Regions from separate parts of the Rheinheimera sp. WS51 genome, predicted to be linked through region 1. Evidence: predicted binding sites of a transcription regulator. Region 1 holds the regulator's gene; the other holds the start of a gene.
The links. The regulator sigma-54, encoded in region 1, starts transcription at its own class of promoters, with help from an activator protein. The targets are predictions, from matches to a motif close to TGGCANGNTNCNTGCTT.

Region 2: pepA (flocculation-associated PEP-CTERM protein PepA) is a predicted target of sigma-54. The motif match lies at 4,514-4,530, and genes of this name have one in related genera.

What each region holds. Positions count from the first base shown of each region.
Region 1 covers NZ_JBOTRC010000001.1:73,679-79,954, reverse strand. Annotated here, with positions in the region: gene ACRCA4_RS00445 (KpsF/GutQ family sugar-phosphate isomerase) at 1-440, shown strand, start outside; gene kdsC (3-deoxy-manno-octulosonate-8-phosphatase KdsC) at 442-996, shown strand; gene lptC (LPS export ABC transporter periplasmic protein LptC) at 993-1,547, shown strand; gene lptA (lipopolysaccharide transport periplasmic protein LptA) at 1,537-2,028, shown strand; gene lptB (LPS export ABC transporter ATP-binding protein) at 2,025-2,747, shown strand; gene ACRCA4_RS00420 (RNA polymerase factor sigma-54) at 2,831-4,312, shown strand; gene hpf (ribosome hibernation-promoting factor, HPF/YfiA family) at 4,336-4,623, shown strand; gene ptsN (PTS IIA-like nitrogen regulatory protein PtsN) at 4,631-5,098, shown strand; gene rapZ (RNase adapter RapZ) at 5,101-5,964, shown strand; gene ACRCA4_RS00400 (HPr family phosphocarrier protein) at 5,971-6,240, shown strand.
Region 2 covers NZ_JBOTRC010000014.1:18,917-25,192, reverse strand. Annotated here, with positions in the region: gene ACRCA4_RS13160 (acyl carrier protein) at 12-254, shown strand; gene wecC (UDP-N-acetyl-D-mannosamine dehydrogenase) at 314-1,558, shown strand; gene prsT (XrtA/PEP-CTERM system TPR-repeat protein PrsT) at 1,615-4,377, shown strand; gene pepA (flocculation-associated PEP-CTERM protein PepA) at 4,608-5,363, shown strand; gene ACRCA4_RS13140 (ThiF family adenylyltransferase) at 5,431-6,276, opposite strand, start outside.

The DNA.
Region 1 (6,276 bases):
TTTCAGCCGACGATTTTGCCTTATCTCATCCGGGAGGCAGTTTAGGCCGCAAACTATTACTGCGCCTAGATGATGTTATGCACAAAGATAGCCAAGTGCCCATTGTTAATATGGACGCCACCATCAAGGATGCTCTACTGGAAATATCTAAAAAAGGCTTAGGAATGACAGCCATTGTCGATGCCGACGGCGTGTTAGCAGGTATTTTTACTGATGGTGATTTACGCCGTATTTTAGATCAGCGTTTAGATATTCATAGCGCTTTAATCAGTGATGTAATGACTCGGCACTGCATTACCGCTAACAACCAAATGTTAGCGGCTGAAGCCTTACAAATTCTACAACAAAAGAAAATCAATGGTCTTATTGTTGTAGATAACACTAACCGGCCTGTTGGCGCCATGAATATGCACGATTTATTACGGGCTGGGGTGTTATAACATGTCTTTATTTGCTCAATTATACCAAGCGACCAGCGATGAGGTTATCAAGCGTGCTAGCCAAATCAGGCTACTCATTTGTGATGTAGATGGCGTCTTCTCAGATGGTCGCATTTATTTAGGTAATAACAACGAAGAACTTAAAGCCTTTCATACCCGAGATGGTTACGGTATTAAAGCTCTACGTGCAGCTGGAGTTGAAGTCGCCGTTATAACAGGCCGCACATCGACCATTGTACAACAAAGAATGACGTCTTTAACTATTCCTTATATTTATCAAGGCCAAGAAAATAAACAGGCTGCATTTAAAGAGTTACAACAAAAATTGCAACTTAACCTAGATCAAATTGCCTACATAGGAGATGATTTAGCAGACTGGCAAGTTATGCAACACTGCGGCTTAGCCGTAGCCGTTGCTGATGCTCATCCTTATTTACGTTTACATGCTCACTATAGTACTAGCTTAAACGGCGGCTTTGGTGCTGTTAGAGAGCTATGTGACTTATTATTAATTAGTCAACAGCAGTTTCTTCTATTTGACGGTAGCAGTACATGAGAAAACTCTTTATTTTGTTTGTAACTATACTAGTTGTTACTGCAGGTTATCTTTGGTTCCAACCAGACGATAGCGATACGCTATTAACGACAGATCAAGAATTACGCCCTGACTATATTGCTAATGATATAAAACGAACGCTTTATAATGATCAAGGCTATAAAACCGATTCAGTTACGGCTGAACGTTTAGATCATTTTGAGCAACTGGGCTTTACTCAATTCGAGCAACCCTTTTACACTCTTTACAACGATCAAGGCCAAGAAAGTTGGACAGCACAGAGTAAAATGGCCACTTGGTATCCTGAAGATAGAATGATCCTTGAGCAAGACGTTATAATAGAAAGTTTATTACAAAATGAACTGATAGAGCGTATAGAAACAGATACACTAGAAATGTTATTTCCTGATAACCGTTTACAAAACAACCAAGCGGTACGTGTTCAGGGCAAAGGTTTCTATATTGAAGGTGTGGGTATTCAGGCAGACTTAACCCAAAAGACCTTACATTTACTGCAACATAATAAAACGGTATACCAAAATGAAGGCTAATTATTTATCGGCAACAGCTTTACTATTAGTGGCATTAAGTACTAATGCTGCCGAGCCAGATTATAAGCAACAAATTCAGATTGATGCAGATAACTTATCTTCGATCAAAGAAAATGTACTGACTTACCATAATAATGTCATTATTAGCCAAGGCTCAATGAAGATGAAAGCCGATCAATTAGAAATCAATGCCAGTGCGGGTAAAGGCAAAGAAATCTATATTGCCAGTGGACGGCCAGTACATTATTCCCAAATGATGGAAGGCGGTAAGTTAGTCACCGCTAAAGCGAATCAAATGCGTTATGAGCCTTCTAGTCGTACCTTAACCCTCAGTGGCGACGCCGAACTAGCCCAAAGTGGCAGCATAGTAAAAGCATCTATTATTCGTTATAACGTTGAAAAACAACAATTAAGTGCAGATAGTAATAAGACCAAGCGTGTTACAACCATTTTTACACCTGAGGGAAATGATAACCCATGAAATTAGTGGCAGCGCATTTGGCTAAGAGTTACAAAGGCAGACAAGTTGTTAAAGACGTTAGTTTAGAAGTTAATGCTGGCCAAATAGTTGGTTTGCTTGGCCCTAATGGTGCCGGTAAAACAACAACATTCTATATGATCGTTGGCCTAGTGCCTTCTGATAAGGGCAGCATTACCCTGAATGATCAAGATATGACCTTTGAACCTATTCATGCTAGAGCGCGAAAAGGTATTGGTTACTTACCGCAAGAAAGCTCTATATTTCGCAAGCTTAGTGTGTACGATAACTTAATGGCAATTTTACAAACACGTAAATCACTTAGCCGTGCAGAACGTGAAGAAATAGCCGATAACTTATTAGAAGAGTTTCATATCGGCCATATTAAACATAGCTTAGGCATGAGTTTATCCGGTGGTGAACGCCGCCGTGTTGAAATAGCAAGAGCCTTAGCCGCTGAGCCTGCATTTATACTTTTAGACGAACCTTTTGCAGGCGTTGATCCTATATCTGTATTAGATATAAAGAAAATTATTCAACATCTAGGCCAGCGAGGGATTGGCGTATTAATTACCGATCATAATGTACGCGAAACACTGGATGTGTGTGAAGTGGCTTATATAGTAAGTCATGGCGAATTAATCGCGTCAGGTGCACCACAACAAGTATTAGCAGACCAAAAAGTAAGAGATGTATACCTAGGCGAGCAATTCAGACTATAGTTTAAATATATAATTTAGGTATAGTAGCTTTATATAAAGCTAATCCGTTAGTCATTTGTGTTTCAGGAGAACAGTAGAAGTACATGAAGCCATCTTTGCAACTTCGCTTAGGACAACAGCTGACCATGACACCCCAGTTGCAGCAAGCTATTCGCTTATTGCAACTGTCTACTATTGAATTACAGCAAGAGATTCAAGAAGCGCTTGATGCCAATCCTTTACTAGAAGCTGAAGACGACTACACTTCACAAAAGGAAGAATCATTACAACAAAATAGTCAAAAAACAGATGACTCAACACCCGAGAATGACTCAAAAACAGATATCAGCGAAACTGACGCCAGTGAAGCATTAACCGACAATAATATTCAAGAAGATCTGCCATTAGATAATGACTGGGACGACCTCGTTAGTGCAACACCGGTTAGTTCTGGAAGCAGTAGCAACAGTGATGACGATACCGCATATCAAGGAGAGACAAGCCAAAGTCTGCAAGATTATTTACGTTGGCAAATGCAATTAACGCCCTTTTCTCAAGTCGATTTAATTATTGCAGAAGTGATTATTGAAGCAATAGATGAAACTGGCCTATTGACTATTAGCTGTGAAGAAATACTGCAATCACTAGACTTACCTGATGTTGAAGCTGATGAAGTAGAAGCGGTGATAAAGCGGATCCAACTATTTGATCCTATTGGCGTTGGCGCCCGCACAATTCAAGAATGCTTATTAGTCCAATTACGTCAATTTCCGCAAGAAACAGCCTTTTTAGCCCAAGCCCAGTCGATTTTATTAGAACATTCTGATTATTTAGCTAATCGGGACTTCCGTTCTTTGATGAGAGTGACTAGACTCAAAGAAGATGAGCTAAAACAAGTTATGCAATTGATACAAAGCTTAAATCCTCGCCCTGGTGCTGATGTGATTAGGCAGGAGCAACAATATGTTATTCCAGATGTTAGTGTAAAAAAAGTTAAAGGCCGTTGGCAGGTTGAGTTAAACACTGAGACTATGCCGAAAATACGAGTTAATCAACACTATGCGGCTATGTCGAGAACGGCAAAAAATAGCAACGACAGCCAATTTATTCGTTCTCATTTACAAGAAGCAAAATGGTTTATAAAAAGTTTAGAAAGTAGAAACGAAACGCTGTTAAAGGTGTCCAACTGTATAGTGCAGCAGCAACAGGCGTTTTTTGAACATGGCGAAGAAGCCATGAAACCCATGGTATTAAATGATGTGGCAGAAATGGTTGGCATGCATGAGTCAACTATTTCAAGAGTAACAACCCAAAAGTACATGCATACGCCAAGAGGAATATTTGAACTTAAGTTCTTTTTCTCTAGTCATGTGAGTACAGATAGTGGCGGCGAATGTTCATCCACTGCTATTCGTGCCTTTATTAAAAAATTAGTGGCGGCGGAAAATCCGGCTAAACCGCTAAGTGACAGCAAAATGGCCGAAATATTACTAGAACAAGGGATAAACGTTGCAAGGCGAACTATAGCCAAGTATCGTGAGTCTTTATATATTCCACCGTCAAACCAGCGCAAGACCTTAATATAAGTAATTAAAAGAAGGAATAGCCTATGCAAATCAATCTTACTGGTCGTCATGTTGAAATCACAACTGCATTAAAAGAGTACGTAGACACTAAGTTCGCAAAATTAGCACGGCATTTTGAGCATATTACTAACGTAAATGTTGTTTTAACTGTCGAAAAAATAAAACAAATAGCAGAAGCTAAGATTAACTTAAGTGGTGCTGAAGTATTCGCCGTCGCTGATGATGAAAATATGTATGCAGCCATTGACCAGCTAATCGATAAACTTGATCGACAAGTTATTAAACACAAAGAAAAGTTAACTCGACACTAAAGCATCTATGATAAATTTAACCACCATGCTCACGGAGAACTGCACTAAAAGTGCAGTTCTTTTTAATAGTAAAAAGCGTATTTTAGAATATATTGCTGAGCTAGCGCAGCAGCAATTACCTGAAGTCACCGAGTACAGTATTTTAGAAGCACTAATGGCGCGAGAAAAGTTAGGCTCTACAGGTATAGGTGGTGGTATCGCCATCCCCCATGGCAAACTAAGCAACGTGGTCAAGCCTATTTTAGTCTTTGTTGTTAGTAAAGAAGCGATCGCTTTTGACGCTATAGACAATCAGCCGGTTGATATTTTTTGTGCCATTTTAATTCCAGAAGATCAATGTCAATCTCATTTAAGTACGTTGTCTAGTATCGCTAAATTACTCAGCCAGAAAGAATTAACCAAAAAAATTCGTGCCGCCGAAACTAATCAACAACTTTATCAGCTCCTAATGGAGCATTGCGAGGTTAACTCATAATGATGAAGTTACTTGTTGTTAGTGGCCGTTCTGGATCAGGTAAGTCGGTAGCTTTACGGGTAATGGAAGACTTAGGATATTACTGCGTTGACAATATTCCGGTTAACTTACTGCCGACACTGGCAACAACGGTTATGGGACAATATGAGCGAGTTGCCGTCAGTATTGACGTGCGCAACCTGCCAGAAAACCCAGATGACTTAACCGAAATTTTATCTTATTTACCGCGTAAAGTTGATTTACACATATTATATTTAGATGCTGATCATAGCACCTTAATTCGCCGTTTTAGCGAAACTCGACGTATGCACCCGCTTTCACATAAGGCCATGTCATTAGATGAAGCTATTTTGCGTGAACAGCAGTTGCTTGATCCTGTAGCAAGCAGCGCAGACTTATATATCGACACCACAGAGCTGAATGTACATCAACTAGCAGAGCAGTTACGGGAGCGCATATTAGGCCAAAAAACCGGTCGCTTAGTTATACTATTTGAATCTTTTGGTTTTAAATATGGCATTCCTAAAGATGCCGACTATGTATTCGACGCCAGATTCTTACCTAACCCACATTGGGAGCCGGACTTAAAACCTCTAACAGGACTTGATCAACCAGTAAAAGACTATCTAGCTTCTCAACCCGTTGTTGCTAAATATATTTGGCAGATTAATAGTTTCATTAGTAGCTGGCTACCTCACTTAGAGCGTAATAATCGTAGCTATTTAACTGTGGCGATTGGCTGTACTGGAGGGCAACACCGTTCAGTGTATATAGCTGAATGCTTAGCAGCTAGCTATCGCAGCCATCGAGATGATGTTCAACTACGTCATCGCGAACTAGTCCGACACCATCAGCGTCAAAGCTAATCCTCGATGCAATGCAAGCAAGATGTCACTATTGTTAATCAGCTTGGCTTACATGCCCGAGCTGCGACTAAACTCGCGCAATTATGTCAGCAGTTTTCCGCTAAAATAGAGTTAATTCAAGAGCAGCAAGTTGCTGATGCCAGCAGTGTTTTAGCATTGTTAATGCTAGCGAGTAGCAAAGGCAAAACAGTACAAGTAGCAACTGACGGTGAAGACGCTGAGCAAGCATTAGCTGCCGTTGTAAATTTAATTAACAATGGCTTTGACGAAGCCTAGAGCCGCTAATAGCAAGCGTGCTGTTTAGTTTTATTG
Region 2 (6,276 bases), on a different contig from region 1:
GGAACAACATTATGCCACATCAGAATTTGCTTGCCGATATCCTACGCTCAGTACTACAAATTGATATCAAATTTGATGAAGACACTTTATTACTAGGTGCTATTCCTGAGTTCGATTCAATGGCAGTGATTTCAGTCATCACTGAACTTGAAGAACAGCTGGGTATTCAAATTGATGATGATGAAATTTCTGCCGATGTTTTTGAAACATTTGGCCAGTTACATACGTTTATTCAACAAAAGCAGGCAGCTTAACTATTTCAGCTGCATTTAACGTTTAGCGTTAAATACTACTGCGTAATCATGGATATTTTATGCATAATTTTTCTCGTGTTTCTGTTATTGGCTTAGGCTATATTGGGTTACCCACTGCTGCGGTTATTGCTTCTCGCGGTGTCGAAGTAATAGGAATTGATGTCTCAGAGCATGCGATTAATACCATTAATCAGGGCAAGGTACATATAGTCGAGCCCGACTTAGATATGTTAGTACAAGCTGCTGTTACCACAGGTAAGTTACGTGCCGCCTTAGTGCCTGAGCCTGCTGAAGCATTTCTAATTGCTGTACCTACGCCTTTTAAAGAAGGCAAGGTACCTGATTTAAGCTTTATTGAAACCGCGTTAAAAACCATTGCGCCTGTTATTGAAAAAGGCAATTTGATTGTTTTAGAGTCTACCTCCCCTGTGGGTACAACCGATAAAATATCACAATGGCTGGCAGAGCTAAGACCAGACTTAGTAATGCCACATCAAGATATGGACCATGCTGATGTTTTTATTGCCCACTGCCCAGAGCGAGTACTGCCAGGTAGAGTGCTACAAGAATTAGTGAGTAACGACCGTATTATCGGCGGCATAACCGAGCGCTGCTCTGAACGTGCAATCGATTTATATAACCTTTTTGTTCGCGGTGACTGTATTCAAACTAATGCTCGCACAGCAGAAATGGCCAAGCTAACTGAAAACTCGTTTCGTGATGTCAATATTGCTTTTGCAAATGAGCTATCGATCATTTGTGATCACCTAAAAATTAATGTTTGGGAACTCATTAAGCTAGCTAATCGCCATCCTAGGGTAAATATCTTATCACCAGGCCCTGGTGTAGGTGGTCATTGTATTGCTGTCGATCCTTGGTTTATTGTTGATTCTGCCCCTGAACAAGCACAAATAATTCGCAAAGCTCGCGAAATTAACGATAGTAAACCACACTATGTGATAGAAAAAGTAAAACAGGCCGCTGATCAATTTAAAAAACCGGTTATTGCTTGTTTAGGTTTAGCCTTTAAAGCAGATATTGATGATTTACGGGAAAGCCCAGCTTTAGATATTGCGATGCATTTATTAAAGGATAATATTGGTGAAGTTATATTAGTTGAACCTAATATTAAAAAGCTACCGTCAAAGTATGCTGCTTTTGACTCTGCACTAACACCTTTACCTCAAGCGTTAGAAAAAGCCAATATACTGCTGGTACTTGTTGATCATAAACAATTTAAAAGCCTACATTTAGCCGATGTAGCCAGTAAAGTTGTTATTGATACTCGAGGTGTTTTTGGTTAACCCAGTAATAAATTGTAAAATGACTAATTAAATAATTGGCTACAAGGAGTGTAACAATGAAAACAACAACCTCGATTGCCGCTGCGGTAATGCTGTCTTTATTAACGGCATGTGGCGGCAAAGAAGCTGCTGAACATTTTTCTGATGCGCAAACATTTATCCAACAAGAAAAATTTAGCTCAGCAGTAATAGAACTAAAATCTGCTATCCAGCAAGCACCTGATAATAAAGATTACCGATTAACACTAGGTTTATTATATTTAAAGCTAGGTAATTCAGTCGCAGCTGAAAAGGAATTACAACGTGCTTTAGACTTAGGTGAGACACCGCAATTAGTTGCCATTCCCTTAGTTCGCAGTGCTTACCAGGCGGGTAATTATCCTTATGTGTTAGAGATATTCTCCCAACAGGATGAGCTACCATTAGAGCAAGCAAGCTATGTTAAAGTATATAAAGCCTTAGCTGAGCTCGAACTAGGTGATGCAGATGCTGCCATTTCTTTATTTACTGAGTTAGCAACTCAGCCCGATTATGCTGATATTGCCAATTTTGCTCAAGCCCACTTATTAGTTGCTAATAGAAATAATCTTGAAGCAATTTCAACAGCAACTAAAGTAGCAAGCGATAGTCCTATCTATCAAGAAGCCCTCTTTCTAAAAGGACGCTCAGAACTAGCTGAAGAAGACAGTTTAGCGTCTATTGATACTTTTACTGAATATTTAACAATTGTCCCTAACAATGTTTTATCACGCTTAATGCTAACCCAAAGTTTAGTTAAAACTGAACAATATGGTTTAGCAGATAAACAATTAGCACCTTTACTTAAAGCTTACCCTGATCAGCCCTTAGCTAACTATTTAAAAGCCGTATTAGAATACGATAACGAAGATTATATACTCGCCAAAGAGCATGCCGAAAAAGCCATTAATAATGGTTTACGCTCAGAAAGTGCCCGTATCCTTGCCGCAATATCAGCCTTAAAGTTAAATTTAGAAAGCCAAGCTATTTATCATTTAGATAATATTAAAACCAGCTTAGTCAAGTATCCGCCCATTCAAAGTTTATATGCTTCTTTACAACTTAAGTCGGGGCAAACTGATGCAGCGAAAGATATTTTGCTTAACCAATCAGCAGAAGATATTGATCTACAACTGCTTGCTAACACCTCATTTCAATTAATAAAGCAAGGCTCTAACACAGCAGCAGAACAGTTAATTGCCAAGTATGAGCAAAGTTCAAGCGCTGACGTTAATTCACTTACTACACTAGGTATGCTGAAGCTAGGACTAGGAGGACAGCTTAACCAAGGGGTTAAAGATCTAGAACAAGCATTGCAGCTAGATCCTAGTCAGAATCAAGCCAGGATAATACTTGCTATTAGTTATTTAAAACAGGGCCAGTATGCTAAAGCCTCTGCTTTAGCTGATGAGTGGTTGGATGATCCTAAGCTAGCGATCGTTGGCTATAACTTAAAAGCCTATAGTGCTTTATTACAAAACGATACAACTAACGCTTCTACCTTTTTAAACCAGGCACAACAAGCGCAAGCCGATAATCCATTTACCTTATTACTACAGGCCATTATTGCTCAAACACAGCAGAACACTGAATTAGCTGAGCAACTATTACTTAACGCCATGCAGCTACACCCAACTTATCGGCCAGCTTTACAACAATACTACGGCCTAACTAAAGCGTCAGGAGAAAGTAATAAAGCCTTGGCGCAAGGTCAAGCTATGCTAGATAAAGCGCCAGAGAGCAATAACTTACGCTTAGCTATAGCTCGGATGCAACATCAAGAGAAAAATTATCAGCAAGCTATAGATATTCTAAGCCATAAATCCATTAATCTTAATAATGCACCAAGTGCCTACTGGGCCACACTAATAGATGCCCATGCTAGATTAGGTCATAATCAAGATGTCATAAAGCTAAGCGAGCAATGGTATAAACTTATGCCTGACAATCTACATGCCCAACTTTTTTATGCTAACAGCTTAGCGCTAAGCAAACGTTTTTCAGAAGCGGTCGCCATGTTAGACAAGCCGTTAAAACAACAACCTAAAAATAATATGCTGTTAAAAAATAAGATCATTTTTTTAGCCGAGGCTAAAGAGTATACAGCAGCACTCAACACCTTTGATCTTATTGATGAAGATATCGCAAATCAGCAAGATATGTTGTTTATTAAAGCGAGGATTTTGTTTCTTGATAGCCAAATCCCACCGGCGATTAAACTGTTTAATGAAAGTTATATTTTACAGCCAAACGATGAAACAGCGATGTTTATTGCTGAAATTTACGCTAAAGATTACTCCTATCAACGCGCCGTTAAATTTTTAGAGCAGCATTTTTCTAACCATCAAGCTAAAGGTAATTTAAAAGTATTTTATGCCAATTTATTGCTGCAATCAGACCCAGAAAAAGCCTTTAAATTATATGATGAAATTTTACAGCAATCGCCAGAAAACTATGTAGTGCTTAATAATTATGCTTGGGTATTAGCTGAAGACAACCAGTTAGATAAAGCACAGCGCTATATAGAAAAAGCCATTAAAGTAGCCCCGAAGCATCCTGATGTGCTGGACACTTACGGCAAGGTATTATTTAAGCAAAATAAATTAGAGTCTGCGATCACAGCATTTGAGCAGTCTTTAGCTATACGAGCTAATAATACTGAGGTTGCATTAAATTATGCTGAAGCCCTAATACAAGCGGGTAAAATACAACAAGCCACTGCTGTATTATCAAAGCTTGAGAGCCAAGATGTTGTTATCCAAAAACGAAAAGCAGATTTAGAAAGAAAGCTGACTCTGTAACTCAGTGTTTCAATTATTTAAGGCCTGTTATTACAGGCCTTTTTTATTATTAATAACTGTCATGTTTTTTTACAACCTCATCCTACACAAAAAAATACAAAACAATAACTCATTGAATAATAATGAACTTAATTAATGGCACGGCTTGTGCATTAATTAGATAGAAGTTTGAGTAAGTTGAAGGCTGAAACGCCCAAACTTGTCATTGTAACGTTATTAAGGAATTTATTATGAAAAAGCTATTAGCAGGATTAGCATTAGCAGGAGCGGCAGCGTTTAACGTAAATGCCTCGGTTATTACGTTTGACGACAGCAGTTTCGGTGGTTCAGGTTCAACTATGTTCGACGAAATTGACTGGGATCCAGATACTGCAAGTGTAACCCAAACCGATACCAATGGTAATGGTTCAATTTTCGGTGGACCAGATGCATTTATGGAGTATGGCCAAACATTATTGGTTAACTTTAAAAATACCGGTCTACCTAATGTTTTACCAACAGATTATGAAATGTATTTAGATTATATGTTTACTGGTACAGCCGAAACCACCGGTTCATTAATCGATGTATTATTCTCAGGTGGTAATGCTACCCTATGGGCTGATACAACAGTTAATGGCGGTGCTTTTGATGTTGGTACAGCTACATCACTAGGTACTTTCTCTTTTGTTATGGGTGACTGTTTAACCCGTATAACCGGTGTTGGTTCATGTGATATCAAAATGAAGTTTAACGCAAACCCTGGTTATTTCTATTACAATGGTAACGATATAGCAGGTAATGCTTTTGTACATTCAGATCTAATTGTTACAGTACAAGACATTATTGGTTTATCGCCAGACTATAATGGTGTTCCAGGTTCAGCTCAGAATTTTGAAATTCGCCATGATGGTAACCAAACATTCAGTGTACCAGAGCCAGCAAGCCTTGCAGTACTAGGTTTAGGTTTATTAGGCTTACGTTTAAGCCGTCGTAACAAAAGTTAAACTAAATTGCTAATAAAAAACCACCTGCTTAGGTGGTTTTTTTTATGCTTAACAAGTAAGGTCGTTCTTAATCGACCATTAATTGTTCTAATGGCAAACGTATTGAACGCGACTCAGGATGCTCTGAGCGGCCTATCCTTCCCATAAAAACTTTGTTTTTGAATACTTTTTCTGGCAATAATTGCCGTAACTTCATGTCCATTTTACGCGCATTTTCATTGGCTTTATCATTAGTGCTAAAATCTAGACCATCTCGTAAATAAGTAGAAAATAAAACTGGAGTTTGTTCTGGCTGAAAACCAAAATGTAACTTAGTTGCCGTTAACCAAAATCGCTGTAACGCTTTGCCCGCTTCTACTTGATGCTCTAATGTTAAAGGCACTTCATCACTTGCATAAAGTACAAAGTGAGCACTACAACGTAAAGATGTCATTAAATCTAGTTGCAACCTTGGCGCAATAGTGCCGCCCATATATTTAGCTAAAAACTCAAATCTTGGCCAACTTTTTAACGACCACTTCATCACTTTAGCCGTCATTACATCAACGCCTAATGCTTGTTCTGGAATTTTATCTTCGCTAAATTTTTTATTCCAATCAATAATTTGGCTATGAACATCGTACCCCTCTTTCATTATGAGTCGTGTATAGGCATTACCGTATAATAATTTGGCAATTTGCCAACGCTCAGCTATGGTTTCAAACCAATGCACTTTATAACCGTTAGGTAAACTGGCCTCTAGCTGCTGCTTTTCAGCTTTAGACAAGGCTCTGGTGCCCATCGGTTTGCGCTGTACAGTTCTGCTTTCTATATAGGCAGCTAAAGGTTCAGCTTTGATATCTGGCTCAGCGTGAAGCTGAATTTTATAAACAGGGTGCTCTGGATCTGTGCGATCTGTCGTATCAATATTAGC